4 regions of the Vibrio sp. QJM3NY_35 genome follow, and region 3 is predicted to be linked to each of the others. Evidence: predicted binding sites of a transcription regulator. Region 3 holds the regulator's gene; each other region holds the start of a gene.
What was found. Region 3 encodes PurR, which represses purine synthesis genes. Its sites were predicted from a motif close to TNANGNAAACGTTTNCNTNA; they were not measured.

Region 1 (4,362 bases), 400 kb from region 3:
TCAACATCGACTACTGCGATGGCGAAGGCTTAGGTAAGTTTAATGAAAGCCGTCATTACTACTCGTTCAAGTGTAAATCAGGCACCCTACTTAGCATCAAAAAGTAGAACCAACACAAACAACAAATAAAAAGGGTTAATGTGAAAGCATTAGCCCTTTTTAATACCCGCTTCTCTTGATTCTCATCAGCTGACCATCAGATACAAAAAAGACTCCCAAAAAGGAGCCTTTAAAATCATCATTTTTCAATCAAATAGCTTTAGTTCAAGGAAAAGACATAGAGTTTTCAGCACCCTTCCCTAAAACAAAAAGGCCCCAAAAGAGACCTTTAAAAGCATTTTTCAAAGTAGATGAGCGAAGTTCAAGGAGCTCACACGGAGTTTGCGCTAGCAAATGAGTATGTGCGACACAGAAACTCGTTCACTCTCTAAGTGTTACCAAACCAATAAAAAAGGCTCCCAACAGGAGCCTCAAATATCATTGTTTTTCAAAGTAGTCGTTTGAAATTCTAGGAGAGCACGCAGAGCTTACGAATGTAAGTGAGCATGCTCGACAACGAAGTTCAAATTACTACGAAGAAAAATTAAGCGTAAACTGGTAGACGCTTACAGATTTCTAGCACTTTTGCTTTTGTCGCTTCGATAACAGACTCATCACCCATGTTATCTAGGATGTCACAGATCCAACCTGCTAGCTCTTTCGCGTCTGCTTCTGAGAAACCGCGACGAGTGATAGAAGGAGAACCGATACGGATACCTGACGTTACAAACGGGCTGCGTGGGTCGTTTGGTACTGAGTTCTTGTTTACTGTGATGTTTGCTGCACCTAGTGCTGCGTCAGCTTCTTTACCTGTGATGTCTTTGTTGATTAGGTCAACTAGGAACAGGTGGTTCTCTGTAGAACCTGAAACGATGTTGTAACCACGCTCAAGGAATTCAGCAACCATTGCTTTTGCGTTAGCAACTACACGTGCTTGGTATTCTTTGAACTCTGGCTCTAGAGCTTCTTTGAACGCTACTGCTTTACCAGCGATAACGTGCATTAGAGGGCCACCTTGACCGCCTGGGAATACTGCTGAGTTCAGCTTCTTGTAAAGGTCTTCGCCTTCGTTAGAAAGGATTAGACCGCCACGTGGGCCTGCTAGCGTTTTGTGCGTTGTTGTTGTAACAACGTGCGCGTGTGGAACTGGGTTCGGGTAAACACCTGCTGCGATTAGACCCGCTACGTGAGCCATATCTACGAATAGGTAAGCACCTACTTTGTCAGCGATTTCACGCATGCGCTTCCAATCACAGATTTGAGAGTAAGCAGAGAAACCACCGATGATCATCTTAGGTTTGTTCTCGATAGCCAGCTTTTCCATCTCTTCGTAATCGATTTGACCTGCTTCGTCGATACCGTAAGGGATGATGTTGTAAAGCTTACCAGAGAAGTTTACTGGAGAACCGTGAGTTAGGTGACCACCGTGCGCTAGGCTCATACCTAGAACTGTGTCGCCTGCGTTCAGTAGCGCCATGTATACAGCGTTGTTTGCTTGAGAACCTGAGTGAGGCTGTACGTTCGCGTACTCGGCACCAAACAGCTCACATGCACGTTCAATTGCTAGAGTTTCAACTTTGTCTACGTACTCACAACCACCGTAGTAACGCTTGCCTGGGTAGCCTTCAGCGTATTTGTTTGTTAGCTGAGAACCTTGAGCTTCCATTACACGTGGGCTTGTGTAGTTTTCTGAAGCGATAAGTTCGATGTGCTCTTCCTGACGAAGAGTTTCTTCTTGGATAGCTGCGAATAGATCCGCATCGTAATCAGCAATGTTCATGTCACGCTTAAGCATCTGTATCTCCTGACTCAGATTGTACTGAAAGTTTCAAAAAACCACACAACGACCGAAAGCAAACGTTTCCGTCACCGTTTTGATGTGACGCATTCTACATAATTTGATCTAGGTCATAAAGAGCTAATTGCAATTTTATCATGCAGTTTTTTCATAATCACAAATAAGATTCATCATGGTTATTGGGCTTATCCAACCAAAGATGTTCCTTACTGTCAATTTTACGATTTACACCCTGTAAAACGCAGATTACATAGGTTTACCTTAATTTTGCCCCTCTAGCTACCGAAAGCTTAAGTTTTTCTCTACTATGCACGCCTTTATTGGTTAGGTAATTATAAAAACGATGGAAAAACACTCACGCAAAGAAGATTGGGTAGCAATCCTCACTGGCACGTTTTTAGTGGCGTTAGGCGTCTTCTTTTTACAGTCAGCAGACCTGCTTACTGGTGGCACTACTGGCTTGGCTCTGCTTTTGAGTCAATTTATGCCAGTAACCTTTGGTATTTTGTACTTTATTGCTAATTGCCCATTCTACTTATTAGCATGGAAACGATTTGGCCGTCACTTCGCAATCAGCAGTGCCATATCAGGGGCTTTAGTGTCTGTGTTTGCCGATCATTTATACTTAGTGATCTCGTTAGAAGTTCATAATGAGATTTACTGCGCTGTTGCAGGCGGCCTGTTAATGGGCTTAGGTATGCTGATCTTATTCCGTCATCGCTCAAGCTTGGGTGGCTTCAACGTCTTGTGCTTGTTCATTCAAGATCGCTACGGTATCTCAGTGGGCAAAACCCAAATGGCTATTGATGCGTGTATTCTGTTTGCATCATTCTTCTTCGTATCGCCTTGGGTGATTGCAGTTTCTGTATTGGGCACTGCGGTATTGAACATCGTATTAGCGATGAATCACAAGCCTACGCGTTATTCAGTGAACTACGCGTCTTAGCGCCAGCTATCCAATCAATAAATTACTAGCTGTTTTTCATAACGAAAACAGCTAGTATTTAGCTTTTATAAGCTGCCCTCTCTTTTCTTATGCAAGATTACCTCTCTAGTGCCAAAGACACTCAAACCTCGATCTCTATCGAAGGTTTAGAATTCAATCCCGCGACACGTGTCTTAAGTTGCAACGAGCAGGTCATCGATCTAGAACCTCGTTCTATTGAATTACTCGAACTGTTTCTGACGAGCGTGGGTGAACCGCTCGCAGCTGAGCAGATCATAGAGTAGGTTTGGCAAAGTAACTTCATCTCGAAGAATGTGCTTACTAACAGGATCAGTACACTGCGCTCTGTGCTGCAGAAGTACCTACCAGAAAGTGATGCGACTAAAATCTTGGTCACCTACCCACGCAAAGGGTACTTTCTAAACCCTAACTCTGTGAGTTTGGCTAACGCACAACCCGAAACCCGTGAGATAACCGAACAGCCTCAAGCGAGTAAAAAGACATCACCGTTTAATCTTTTGTTACTGTCACTCTCTGTTGTGCTGCTGATAAGCACTACGACTTTAGGTTATATGTTTTGGCACTCTTCAAACCAAGCCTCAGAGCTTGAACGAACACAGAGGCTGATTCCTAAGGTCGAGCTACTGCTAAACCGTATCGATGCCATTGGAGACAATGCGAGAACGCATCGCAAAGCCGTTAAAGCGCTACTGCTTCAACAGCAAATTGAATACGCTTATACCGACTTAGCAAATCAAGACGCACCAAGTTACTTCGTAGACCCAATAGACAGCACGCCCTTCTTTCCTGGCGCCAAAAACATGCGCACCAGTGACTACCTGCTCAATATTCAATTGAAAGATCAGGAAGTCGATACACGCCTTGCGGCTAAAGTCAGCCTTATTTACCCAAGCTCAGGGAAACTTGCTTTCCGCGGTGTCTACTCAATAGAGATAGATAACCTCAGTGAAGACTTGATGGAGATAAATAGAGAGCTAGCGAACTACTTCGCTTTACCTGCTCCGCTATCACCAGAGTGGTCTGTCAGTGATAAAGAGCTGAGCCGCTTGCTAAACGGAGAAACGCTGAAACTTGATAGCGTGCCACTCAACGTGATGACTTCAACCTTGCTTGCTCGACAGCTGGCTCTGTTTGAGACCGACCACCAGCGTCTTATTAGCTTCACTAGCCTAGTGCAAACACGTTTTAAGTTGATTCCCGACGAGCTAAAACTCTGGCTTGGGATTATTCACTTCAAGTTAAGAGACCTGCAAACTGCGAAGGAATTTCTGACCAATACTGCGGGTAACTCGACTATCGAGAACGCACTGGTCTATATGATGATTTCTCATATCGCTTACAAGCAAGGAGACATGGATAAGTTTCGCCTCAATTACATGGAATCCTTAGTCGCGTTATTGCGAGTGGTACCTTCTGAAGAATTGTTTGCTCGCTTATCCAAACCTGAGTCGAAATCGACCTGTCTCCAGCCTTGGAAAAATCTAAAATTGAGCATCAAAGAGCCACTTATCATTAAGCAGTGGGAAAACCTGATGCTTAACTACTGCACGAATGTCGG
Region 2 (4,362 bases), 240 kb from region 3:
GACGTTTTGTTCCCAATATTTCCCTAACATAAACTATTGATCTCGCAAGTGAGAGTTTTGTAGTCATAATCAATTAAAAGGTTTGTCATGCTGTGTTCTATATATAAAAGCTCAAAGAAAGAAGGAACATACCTTTATATCCCTAAGAAGGATGATTTTTCACAAGTTCCTGACGCATTGATGCAAATGTTTGGTAAACCTAGTTTTGTAATGGTAATTAAAATGGATGGCCGTAAACTGGCTCAAGTAAACATCGAAAAAGTGAAAGAATCACTGAATACCGATGGTTTCTTTTTGCAGGTTCCGCCACCACCAGTTAACGAACTTGAGCTTCATAAAGAGCGTAAAGCTCAACAGAAATCTCAAGACGAAGAGTGATAGCCACCTCAATTCAGGGAGGAGTGATCGTTGAGTAAATTTTCGAAAACCATATTGGCTGTGTCGGCATTACTATTGGGTAACAGCCTGACCATAAGTTCAGTACAAGCTGAACAACTGAGCTTCGAGCAATATGTAGAAAAACTAAAGCAACAAGGCCGTGAAGAAGGCATCTCTGAAGCGATCATTGATGAAGCCTTTGATGGTGTAACGTTTAAGCCAAGAGCGGTGAAAGCCGACAAAAACCAACCTGAGAAAAAGCTGACTCTGGATGAATACATTCCACGAGCGGTACCAGATTGGAAAGTGAAGCAAGCTCGCTCTCTTTATAAAAAGCATTACACAGCGCTAAAGCGTATTGGTGATGAATATGGTGTTCAACCAAGATTCATTGTCGCACTATGGGGCGTTGAGAGTAACTTTGGTAAGTTCACCGGTAATTACAGTGTTATCGATGCGCTAACGACCATGGCTTACGAAGGGCGCAGAGAAGCGTTTTTCCGCAGCGAAGCAATGGCGGCGTTGAAGATTCTTGATCAAGGCCATATAGCACCAAAAGAGATGAAAGGCTCTTGGGCTGGTGCTATGGGGCAACCTCAGTTTATGCCAAGCTCATTCTTAGCGTTTGCCGCTGATGGTAATGGCGACGGTAAGAAAGATATCTGGGGCACTGAAGAAGATGTGTTTGCTTCGGCAGCCAATTACCTTAGCCAATCAGGTTGGGATGATAAGTACACTTGGGGCCGTCAGGTTCACGTACCGTCAACCGTGTCTATTGATTTGCAAGGCCGAACTGAAGAAAAAGCTAAATATCTAAAAGAGTGGTCTGAACTTGGTATTAAGCGCTACGACGATCGCCCACTGCCGACGCTTGATGAAGACATTAAAGCTTGGTTAATTATGCCGGATGATGAAACCGGACGTTCGTACCTCATTTACAACAACTACAATGTGTTAATGAAGTGGAATCGTTCTTACTACTTTGCTTTGGCAGTAAGCCACCTAGCCGACAGAATTAAGTTTGATTAATTGGCATAGCTTGCTTTTATAGCATTTGGCCTACCATAGGCAGAACGAACTAAAGGACTCTTCGGAGTCCTTTTTGATTTTATATTTTAGAGATTTGAGAAGGTGGCCTTGTGCTAACAGATAGAGCTGCACAGATGGTGATATTCCATGCGTTAATTAAGCATGAAGGCTTTACCAGTGCTGCAAAGAGCTTAAATGTTTCAGTGTCTCATATCAGCAAGCAAGTCGCTTTGCTTGAAGACTCGATAGGAATCAAGCTGGTGCAAAGGACGACACGAAGCCTCACGCTTACCGAAGCGGGAGACGTGTTCTATCAACACTGTGAGCAGCTGTTTAACACGGTGAAATCAGCTCAGATGGATATGGACAGCCAGCGCGATGATATCTCTGGAATACTGCGCGTCGGTTTGTCGCAGTCATTTGGCACGCTGCATATCATTCCCGCGATCGACCAACTCAGACAGCTTTACCCACAGCTGAGAATCGAGGTCCACTTGTTCGACTATAAGGTGGACATGATTGAAGAGCGCTTGGATCTCTGGATCACCAACAATGAAGACCTGCCTGAAGGTTACATTGCGCAGCGATTAGCCGACAGTCAGTTTGTGGTGGCTGCGTCACCGGATTATCTGATTAAGGCTGGGACGCCACATGTACCTTCCGATTTGATTGACCATAACTGTCTTATCTATCGCAGCCGTGAACGAGATTACACATCATGGGCGTTTGACAACGGGCAAGAAAACCTCAGCGTCAAAGTCGCGGGCGATTACTCAGTTGATTTGGCTGAGGCAGTACGAGACGCGGCAGTATCAGGGTGGGGCGTTGCTTATCTGGCGACTTACTTAGTGAAAGAAGAGTTTAGAACGGGAAAATTGATTCAAGTATTACCAGAGTGGAGAGCCAGTCAGCTAATGCCATTCTATGCTGTTTATCCAAGCCGAAAGAACATGCCGAAGAAGCTTTCAGCGGTGATTGAGTTCATTAAAGATCATATCGGGTCGCCGACATATTGGGACAAAAACCTTAAAACCTGCGTTGAACTGCATCGTTAACTGTTTCCTAATCTATAAATATAATTTCCACATGGAAAAAGTACGCTTTTTAATCAAAGTTAATTATTAAAATTCAATAACTTAATTATACTCATAGTTATATCGTGATTACCCCAACATCACGTTAACAACCTCAGCTTGCCGCAAACGATTTCCTCTATAGAATGCGTCGCCTTTCCTATCTATAACTTTTAGGTTGACGCACATGGCTTCCCTACTTGGAATTATCACTATTTTAGTTGCCGCTTGGTTACTATCTACGGACAGAAAAAATATTCCACTAAGAACAGTCTCTTTGGCTTTCTTATTACAAATCTCATTCGCGCTGTTGGTTCTGTATGTACCAATGGGTAAAGAAGCGTTGAATGCAGCCACGGGTGCGGTATCTAGCTTGATCAACTACGGTCAAGAGGGGATTAACTTTCTATTTGGTGGCCTAACGAATAACGGATTTGTTTTCGCGATTAATGTTCTTGGCATCATTATCTTTTTCTCTGCATTGATTTCAGGTTTGTACCACATTGGCTTTATGCCAAAGGTGATCAACCTTATTGGTGGTGCGCTACAGAAGTTCTTGGGTACAGGTCGTGCAGAATCACTGTCTGCGACTGCCAACATCTTTGTCGGCATGATTGAAGCGCCATTGGTGGTTAAACCTTACCTAAAGCACATGACGGATTCACAACTGTTTGCTGTGATGGTGTGTGGTTTGGCTTCTGTTGCTGGTGGTACGTTAGTGGGTTATGCATCGCTTGGCGTTGACTTAAACTTCCTGATCGCTGCGGCATTCATGTCTGCACCAGCCGGTCTATTGATGGCTAAAATCTTAGTACCTGGCAGCCCAGATGACGCTCAAGAAAATATTGAGTCTGATGTAGAAATTCCACGAGCAACAAACGTAGTTGAGGCAATGGCAGATGGGGCTATGTCTGGACTTCGTATTGCCGTTGCAGTGGGTGCAACACTTCTTGCCTTTATCAGTGTGATTGCAATGCTGAATGGCTTGCTAGGTATTGTTGGTGGCTGGTTTGGCGTAAACCTAAGCTTCGAAATTATCCTAGGTTATGTGTTTGCACCCGTTGCATGGCTAATCGGTGTACCGTGGTCTGAGGCTGTGGTTGCAGGTTCATTGATCGGTAACAAGATTGTCGTGAACGAGTTCGTGGCTTTCATCCAGCTAATGGATGCTAAAGAGGCACTGAGTGAGCACTCACAAGCGATCGTAACTTTTGCTCTATGTGGCTTTGCTAACATCTCTACCATGGCGATTCTGATCGGTGGTTTGGGCAGCTTAGTTCCAGAGCGTCGCTCTTTCATCTCACAATATGGCTTCAAAGCAATTTGTGCGGGTGTGTTTGCTAACTTAATGAGTGCCGCTATTGCTGGTGTTGTACTTTCTCTATAGCTAACTGATCATGGCTTTACTTCCCCTATAGTAAAGTAACTGATTAATCACAATAATATTCGGTTAGCGTGAAAAAGAGAGCCTATAGTGTAAGAACATAGGCTTTCTTATTTCATTGCATAGTTTGTACCACAGGGTGTGGTACAAACCTTTTAGGGGCACAAATGGATTTGTCGATTACTTCTTCTTTGGCGTTAATTGGACTCTTGTCTTTAGCTTGTCAGCTGCTCGGTTGGCGTTTACGTCTTCCCGCTATTCTTCCTCTCCTCATCGTCGGTCTATTGTTAGGCCCCGGCCTGAATATCCTAAATCCCGATGCCATTTTCGGTGATGTGTTGTTTCCTATGATTTCCTTAGGGGTTGCCATCATCCTGTTTGAAGGTGCATTGACCCTAAATTTCAAAGAAATCAGAGGCCATGGCCGGATGGTGACTCACCTCGTGAGTTTCGGCATGTTGATTACCTGGGCGTGTATCGTGGTGGGTGCTAATTACT
Region 3 (4,362 bases):
CTTGCACAAGAAGGTATTGTTGAGCCTTGGAACAAGTACATGCCAAAAGCTCTTTACCTTGAGCAGACTGAGCGTTACTGGCACGAAACCATGGGATTGGTTTGGCAAAGCCTGCGTGATTGGCTAGATACAAGCAATGACATTGTTGAAGAGCCTGTTATTCCAGAAGCTTCCAGCTTAATTGAAGATGACGGTGACGTTTCTGCGGCTCAGCCTCAATAAGCCCATTGAATCTTTAAACTCATCTGAGCAGACAGAGTCGCCAAGTATTTGTAGATTCTCTGGTCGTTAACAGTAAAAGCTGAGTAATAAAAAAGCCGAGACATCAATGATGTCTCGGCTTTTTACGTTTAAATGTCGTTGTTAATTAATCACTCCCGAAGGAAATCAATCACCAGCGAACATGTAACCTTCACCGTGAACCGTCACAAAAATTTGTGGGTTCTTAGGATCGAACTCCATTTTTGCACGCATACGACGAATCAGCACGTCGATAGTACGGTCATTAGGCGCGTCCACTCGGTGACTGATCATATTCAGAATACGTTCGCGGCTTAATACTTGGTTAGGGTAAGAAGACAACGCCACTAGCAGTTCGTATTCTGCTTTGGTCAGTTTCACCGGTTCGCCGTTTTTGCTTAACGCACGACGAGGGATATCAAATGTCCACTCACCAAAACGAACCACAGACTCATCTGATGTTTCTTCTACAGCGCCCGCTGCTGTTTTACGAGCAGCAGAGATACGCCAAAGTAGGTTTTTAACTCGAACTAATAACTCGCGAAGTTCGAAGGGTTTAGTAACGTAATCGTCAGCGCCCATTTCAAGGCCAACGATCTTGTCGATGCTATCCGTGCGTCCAGTAACTAAAATAATTCCAATGTCTGATTGACTGCGTAATTCGCGAGTTAGCATCAATCCATCTTCGCCTGGTAAGTTGATGTCCAGCATAATGAGGTCAACGTTGTTTTCTTCTAACACGTTTCTCATTTGAGCGCCGCTTTCTGCTTCGCTCACTGTATAACCCTCGTTCTGGAAGTATCCAACCAGTTTACTGCGGGTTACCACATCATCTTCTACGACTAATACGTGATAGCTCATCTACACCACTTTTCTTATTTAATAGTTTCAGTGACTATTCTATTCATAACTAGTAACAATTCTAGTGGTACAGAAGATAAAAGCCAGAAACATGGATTTTTTTTGATACAAGACAATCTTAAACCTTGCTATTTATCGTCCATCGCAATTCAATATAGGTATTACTACTAACGAGTGACTTTGTGTTCGATAAGTATCACTGTTTAGTTAGCCTTCATACCCTAAGTATGACGAAAGATGATATTAGGATTATTTAAATGAAAGATACGAAAGCGTTCAACGAGCAAAGAGCAGAAATATACTGGTGGCTATCAAGCTTGTTCGCCAAAGAACTGACTCAAGAAGAACTCGATCACTACCACTCTGTTGAAATTCGTTCTTTCCTAACTGGTCTAGGCGAAAATGAAACACTAAAGCCAGCGATTGATAAGCTAGTGGATGCGCTTAACCGCCTACAAACACGTGAAGATGCTCAACTAGAATTGTCTGCAGACTTTTGCGATCTTTTCTTAAAAACAGATAAACACGGTGCTCTTCCTTACGCTTCTATGTATATCGGTGAAACTGGCCTTTTGAATGATAAGCCTGCAAAAGATATGGAAGAGATCATGGCTAAGCACAATTTAGTGGTGAACCAAGATCTAAAAGAGCCAGCAGACCACATTGCTATCGAACTCGATTTCCTTGGTAACTTGATCATTCGTTCAAACGAAACGGATATTGAAGAAGAGCTAGAGAATTCATTTGCCGTTCAACAGCAGTTTATCGAACAACAACTGCTGACTTGGGTACCAAAGTTCAACGTGAAATGTCATGACGTTGATGAATTCGGTTTCTACGCCTCCGTCTCATCTTTGCTACTCGCATTCTGTCAATTAGACACTCAATATTTAGCTGGTGAATAGCTTATTGGATGACTAGGTAAATAAATTCAGTAGAATGTGACAATTCACCCGGATTTCTGGGTGAATTTTATTGCGAGTAATTTCTAGTCAGTCTAAAATTGTGACCGCAAACGATAAAATATGAAACATTCACGAAATGCTATGCTTATTAAAGTTCAGAGCATTTCGGTGTTAAGACAAGCCGCTCAATAGCGGTTTTTTGTTTTTTAGCACTTTAGTACCCAAAGAGCCCTACAAATTTAAGCTCTTAGTTAGGTAGCTTAACGGCTACTTTATTCCGTACTTTGGGAAAGTAGCTTCTAATAGGATAAAACCATGGCCACTATAAAAGATGTCGCTCGCTTAGCCGGCGTATCAACAACAACCGTTTCTCACGTAATCAACAAAACTCGCTTTGTTGCAGAAGCAACTCAAGAAAAAGTAAACAAAGCCGTAGATGAACTGAACTATGCACCAAGTGCTGTCGCTCGTAGTTTGAAGTGTAATACAACACGCACCATCGGCATGCTAGTGACTCAATCAACTAACCTATTCTTCTCTGAAGTTATCGATGGTGTTGAGAGCTACTGCTACCGTCAAGGTTACACTTTGATCCTGTGTAATACGGGCGGTATCTATGAGAAGCAACGTGACTATATTCGAATGCTTGCAGAGAAACGTGTAGATGGCATCTTAGTTATGTGTTCTGACCTAACTGAAGAACTAAGAGAGATGTTAGACCGTCACGCTGACATCCCTAAAGTTATCATGGACTGGGGCCCAGAGAGCTCTCAGGCTGATAAGATCATCGATAACTCTGAAGAAGGTGGCTACCTAGCGACCAAATACCTTATTGAACGCGGTCACTCTAAGATTGCATGTTTAAGTGGCCACTTAGACAAAGCAGCATGTGTTGAACGTATTGCCGGTTACAAGCGCGCACTGAATGAAGCAAAGATTTCTGCTGATGAAAATATGATCATCGAAGGTAACTTCGAGTGTGATACGGCTGTTCTTGCTGCAGAACAAATCGTTGAGATGGAAGATCGTCCAACAGCGGTATTCTGCTTTAACGACACAATGGCACTCGGCTTAATGAGCCGCCTGCAAGAAAAAGGCATTCGCATTCCAGAAGATATCTCAGTGATCGGTTACGACAATATCGAACTGGCTGAATACTTCTCTCCGCCGCTAACGACCGTTCACCAACCAAAACGTCGTGTTGGTAAGAATGCATTCGAAATTCTATTAGAGCGCATCAAAGACAAAGACCACGAAAAACGCGTCTTCGAAATGCACCCTGAAATTGTTGAACGAAGCACAGTTAAAACGTTAAATTAATTGATAATTCGAGTTTAATTTCATCAAGCGCACCTTTAGGTGCGCTTTTTTTATCAGCAACTATAATGAACCCAGATGCACAACAGAAAGATCATTAATTGAAGCAATATCACATTTTGAAATATCAACTGTGAGCTTCATTCAACAAAAACTTTATTCTATTCAATCAGTCACGCACAGGGCAAACCACTCGAAAGAGTGAGACGCAAAGCTTCCGGCCTAAACCACTCGTTGGTATGGTAGCGGGGTTACCGATGGCAAAATGCAGTAACTACTAATAATTTGGTAATTTACGGCTTATTGACAATTTAATTGCAACATTTTGCTAATCTCTCGGACCTGCTTATTTGGTGGCGTAGTTCAAATACACCGAGATAAATAACATGGATAAACCGATACTAAAGGACTCGATGAAGTTATTTGAGTCCCTAGGAAAAATAAAATCACGCTCAATGTTTGGTGGCTTCGGTCTTTTTGCTGATGACACTATGTTTGCTCTGGTTGTAAATGACCAGTTGCACATACGCGCAGACAAAGGCACAACGAAACAATTCGAACAACAAGGGTTTCAACCGTACGTCTACAAAAAACGTGGTTTCCCTGTCGTTACTAAATATTTCGCTTTACCTGAAGGCCTCTGGCAAGACCAAGAGAAAATCTTGCAGCTTGCAACCACGTCTCTAGGTTTTGCTAAAGAAGAAAAAGCTGAGCAGTCTTCTGCTAAGCCGACCCGACTCAAAGATCTGCCTAATCTTCGACTCGCTACCGAGCGTATGTTGAAAAAGGCAGGGATCGATTCTGTAGAACGTTTATATGAATCTGGCTCTGTAAACGCATTTAACGCCATCAAAGAATCGCATGCGTCTTCTGTCAGTATTGAACTACTTTGGGCGCTAGAAGGTGCGATCAATGGTACACATTGGTCAGTTATACCGCAGCAGCGTCGTGAAGAGCTTATCAATCGCGTCAATTAACATTGTATCTACATAACTAAGCCGCATTTTTTGCGGCTTTTTTTATATCTGCTGAAAGTTAA
Region 4 (4,362 bases), 450 kb from region 3:
CAGTTTCGCTTTAGGGTACATTTCGCGAAGCTTACGTGCAGTGTCACCACTATCAACCAAGTCTTCAACGATTAGGAAGCCTTCGCCATCACCTTCAGGTGCTTTAACTACTGTCATATCACGTTGGTGATCGTGGTCGTAGCTAGAAATACAAATCGTATCTACGTGACGAATACCTAGCTCACGAGCCAAGATTGCACCAGGAACCAAACCACCACGGCTTACAGCCCAGATGCCTTTCCACTGCTCTGCTGGCATTTGCTTTTCAGCAAGTTGACGGCAGTAAGTCTGCATGTTGTCCCAAGTGATAACGAATTTGTTGCTCATAGTATAAAACCTAATAATTTTGTCATGTTATTAGAGGCTATCTCAAACATAGCCTCTTCAGCGATTAAGCAGAAATCTAGACGATTAAGCGAAAATGTATTTAAGAATAAAGATAGCCGACATTACCCACACAGCAGGTGAAACGTCGCGACCTTTACCACTTAGCAGCTTAATTGCAGCGTAAGCGATGAAACCTAGTGAGATACCCTCAGCGATAGAGTACGTCAGCGGCATAAGCAAACATGTTACCACGACTGGTGCTGCTTCCGTAAGATCACGCCAATCAATGCCAACTAGGCCAGACATCATCAGAATTGCTACATAGAAAAGTGCACCTGATGTTGCGTAAGCCGGAATCATACCTGCAAGTGGCGAGAAGAAAAGAGCCAGTAGGAATAAGATACCAACAACAACAGCCGTTAGACCGGTACGGCCGCCTTCAGCAACACCCGCAACACTCTCAACATAAGAAGTAGTATTTGATGTACCTAGCAGTGCACCAATAGATGTTGCTGTAGAGTCAGCAAGCAGTGCTTTGTTCAAGCGAGGTAGTTTGCCGTCTTCTTTGATTAGGTTTGCTTTCGTTGCAACACCAACCAGAGTACCCGCTGTATCGAACAAATCGACGAACAAGAATGCGAATACCACTGAAATCATACCGATTTCAAATACAGCAGAGAAATCAAGCTGCATGAATGTCGGAGCAAGGCTTGGTGGTGTCGACATGATGCCGCCGTATTGAACGTCACCAATAACAATGCCAAGAGCTGTGATAGCTAGAATCGCAATCATTACTGCCCCTTTCACGCCACGGTGAACAAGAGCAATCGTTAGGAAGAAACCAAGTGAGCCTAGGATAGGAGCAATCGCGGTAATGTCGCCCAGTGAAACTTTAGTTGCTGGGTTAGAAACAACGATGCCTGCATTGCTAAGCGCAATAAACGCTAGGAAAAGACCGATACCTGCAGAGATACCAACACGCAGAGACATAGGGATCGAGTTGATAATCCATTCACGGATCTTAAAGATGCTTAAGAAGATGAAGATTACGCCTGATACGAAAACCGCTGCCAGAGCAACTTGCCACGTATAACCCATACCCATTACAACAGCGTAGGTAAAGAATGCGTTCAAACCCATGCCTGGAGCTTGAGCAATTGGGTAGTTAGCAACAAAGCCCATGATGAAACAGCCAATAGCAGCCGCTAAACAGGTTGCTACAAATACAGCGCCATGGTCCATACCAGCATCAGCTAGAATCATTGGGTTTACAAAAATGATGTAAGCCATTGTTAGGAAGGTTGTTAGACCTGCGATGATTTCAGTGCGCACATTGGTGCCATTTTCACTGAGTTTGAATAGCTTTTCGAACATTATCGAATCCTATAAGGGTAAAAAGTAAACGGTTGCGTAATCGATTGGCTGTGGATTATAAAGTTATCAAATAACAAATTCCAGATAGAATTAAGGCTCTAATCGATATTTATCAGAATGCCGTATGAAACAAAGCGATTAAAAACGCAGTAATTACCAAGGAATAATCATAATAAACAGTTAATTAAGCCCATTAAGCACAATGAAAAATCTTGGTTACTTTTTCGACCATCGGTTATTTTGATAGAGAATCTAGCCATTAAATTCTGAATTCAAACCCACAAGAGTTGTGTATTTTTCAACAGGATCAGTAATAAGGCGCAAATTGATATTTTGGCGCTTAAAAAACAACCACGCAGAGCAGCAGGAAAAGAGACGAGATAAAGCGGTTTGGAAAAGTAGCAGGCAAAAAAAACGCCACTCAAAACTGAGTGGCGGTAGAATCTGTCAACCAAAAGGGCTGTAAAAGAATTCCAATATATAGGGGTGAACAAAACTGTTCGAGTCACATGCTTACGGTATTAGTAACCAAAGCTTGTAGGGTATGCAAAGTTGCTAGTGTAAACAGAGCTGTTAATCCAGAACATTGCAGATGGTAAACCTTTCATAACTATCACCTTAATAAATCAATAAAAAACGAATTTGATTTCTCGGTTCCTTGGAGGCGATAAAACGGACTCATCCTTTGAGCATTTACTCTTCATCTCAGAAGTTGGTTATTAATATACCCTAAAGAAAAAAGATTACAAGTATTTTTTGCTATACGTCACACTTTTGGCTATTTACGGTCATTTTGCAAACTTATTTTTGTAATAAAATTACAGAACAGGATTAAACAAACGTTTGCTTGCGCCATTTATAAGCATCAAGGTGCTTAATCATGATCAGATGGACAAGATCGCATTCAAAATTTGAGCTATTTGAGGTTTAGAACCGCTACTCGTCAAAACGCTCAAGTGGTATGCTGTTGCCATCAAAACAGACCCATATTTTAGATTTTTGTTCTAGGTTTTTACCCATACAAAACCTAAATATATGGTTATTAAATAAAAAAGGAGTCATCCGTGTCTGAATTCCATTCTGAGATCAGTAAATTATCCCCTGCCCCTATCTGGCAGTTCTTCGATAAGATTTGCTCAATCCCACACCCTTCTAAGCATGAAGAAGAGCTTGCTCAATACATTATTGCTTGGGCAACAGAGCAAGGCCTAGATGTACGTCGTGACCCAACGGGTAACGTATTCATCAAAAAGCCAGCAACGGCGGGTATGGAAAACAAAAAAGGTGTAGTGCTACAAGCTCACATCGATATGGTTCCACAAAAGAACGAAGACACAGTTCATGACTTTGCTAAAGATCCAATTCAACCATACATTGATGGTGAGTGGGTTACAGCTAAAGGCACAACGCTTGGCGCTGATAACGGCATGGGCATGGCTTCTTGCCTAGCGGTTCTTGCTTCAAACGAAATCCAGCACGGTCCTATCGAAGTTCTACTAACAGTAGATGAAGAAGCAGGCATGACTGGTGCTTTCGGTCTTGAAGCGGGTTGGTTAGAAGGCGATATCCTTCTTAACACCGATTCAGAGCAAGAAGGCGAAGTGTACATGGGTTGTGCTGGCGGTATCGACGGCGCAATGACATTTGAAATTGCTCGTAACGCGATTCCAGCTGACTTCGTAACACGTAAGCTAACGCTAAAAGGCCTAAAAGGCGGTCACTCTGGTTGTGATATCCACACAGGCCGTGCAAACGCAAACAAACTGCTTGCTCGCTTCCTAGCGGGTCACGCGAAAGAGCTAGACCTACGCATCGTCGAATTCAAAGGCGGGAGCCTACGTAATGCGATCCCTCGTGAAGGTTTCGTAACGGTTGCAGTACCTGCTGCAAACCAAGAGAAACTGGCTTCTCTATACAACGACTACACAGAGCTTCTTTCAACTGAGCTAGGTAAAGTAGAAGACAGCATTGTTACTTTCAACGAAGAAGCTTCGGTTGAAATGGGCGCTCTTGCAGCAGCTGACCAAGCTCGCTTTATCGCTGCACTAAACGCTGCGCCAAACGGCGTGATTCGTATGAGCGACGAGATTGAAGGTGTTGTTGAAACATCTCTAAACGTTGGTGTTATCACAACAGAAGAAAACTCAATCACTGTACTTTGCCTGATTCGCTCTTTGATCGATTCTGGCCGTAGCCAAGTTGAAAGCATGCTGAATTCTGTTGCTGAACTAGCAGGCGCGAGCATCGAGTTTTCTGGCGCTTACCCAGGTTGGAAGCCAGACGCAGATTCAGAAATCATGCACATCTTCCGCGACATGTACGAAGGTATCTACGGGCACAAGCCAAACATCATGGTTATCCATGCTGGTCTTGAGTGTGGTCTATTCAAAGAACCTTACCCGAATATGGATATGGTTTCTTTCGGCCCAACGATCAAGTTCCCGCACTCTCCTGATGAGAAAGTGAAGATCGACACCGTTGAGCTATTCTGGAACCAAATGGTTGCACTGCTTGAAGCCATCCCAGAAAAAGCATAATTCGATAAGCTATGTTTGTTCAATGAACCGTGCTTTTCAATAAATAGTACTTTTCAGTAAATGCCGTTTATTCGAGACAAAATAAAACAGGTACTCATTGAGTACCTGTTTTTGTATCTAATTT

Region 1: glyA (serine hydroxymethyltransferase) is a predicted target of PurR. The motif match lies at 1,889-1,908, and genes of this name have one in related genera.
Region 2: AC3CH3_RS10935 (NupC/NupG family nucleoside CNT transporter) is a predicted target of PurR. The motif match lies at 2,602-2,621, and genes of this name have one in related genera.
Region 4: AC3CH3_RS11955 (NCS2 family permease) is a predicted target of PurR. The motif match lies at 1,722-1,741, and genes of this name have one in related genera.

The regions. Positions count from the first base shown of each region.
Region 1 covers NZ_CM173507.1:2,616,443-2,620,804, forward strand. The annotation lists gene AC3CH3_RS11735 (hypothetical protein) at 1-107, shown strand, start outside; gene glyA (serine hydroxymethyltransferase) at 584-1,834, opposite strand; gene AC3CH3_RS11745 (YitT family protein) at 2,181-2,783, shown strand; partial or broken gene AC3CH3_RS11750 (winged helix-turn-helix domain-containing protein) at 2,873-4,362, shown strand, end outside.
Region 2 covers NZ_CM173507.1:2,454,131-2,458,492, reverse strand. The annotation lists gene AC3CH3_RS10950 (YcgL domain-containing protein) at 88-378, shown strand; gene AC3CH3_RS10945 (lytic murein transglycosylase) at 409-1,407, shown strand; gene AC3CH3_RS10940 (LysR family transcriptional regulator) at 1,542-2,462, shown strand; gene AC3CH3_RS10935 (NupC/NupG family nucleoside CNT transporter) at 2,668-3,867, shown strand; gene AC3CH3_RS10930 (cation:proton antiporter) at 4,032-4,362, shown strand, end outside.
Region 3 covers NZ_CM173507.1:2,213,286-2,217,647, forward strand. The annotation lists gene elyC (envelope biogenesis factor ElyC) at 1-222, shown strand, start outside; gene torR (two-component system response regulator TorR) at 388-1,101, opposite strand; gene torD (molecular chaperone TorD) at 1,359-2,006, shown strand; gene purR (HTH-type transcriptional repressor PurR) at 2,322-3,326, shown strand; cyclic di-GMP riboswitch class I at 3,497-3,582, shown strand; gene AC3CH3_RS09935 (TfoX/Sxy family DNA transformation protein) at 3,710-4,300, shown strand.
Region 4 covers NZ_CM173507.1:2,662,680-2,667,041, forward strand. The annotation lists gene gpt (xanthine phosphoribosyltransferase) at 1-327, opposite strand, end outside; gene AC3CH3_RS11955 (NCS2 family permease) at 412-1,701, opposite strand; gene vcdP (small protein VcdP) at 2,223-2,309, opposite strand; gene AC3CH3_RS11965 (aminoacyl-histidine dipeptidase) at 2,766-4,238, shown strand.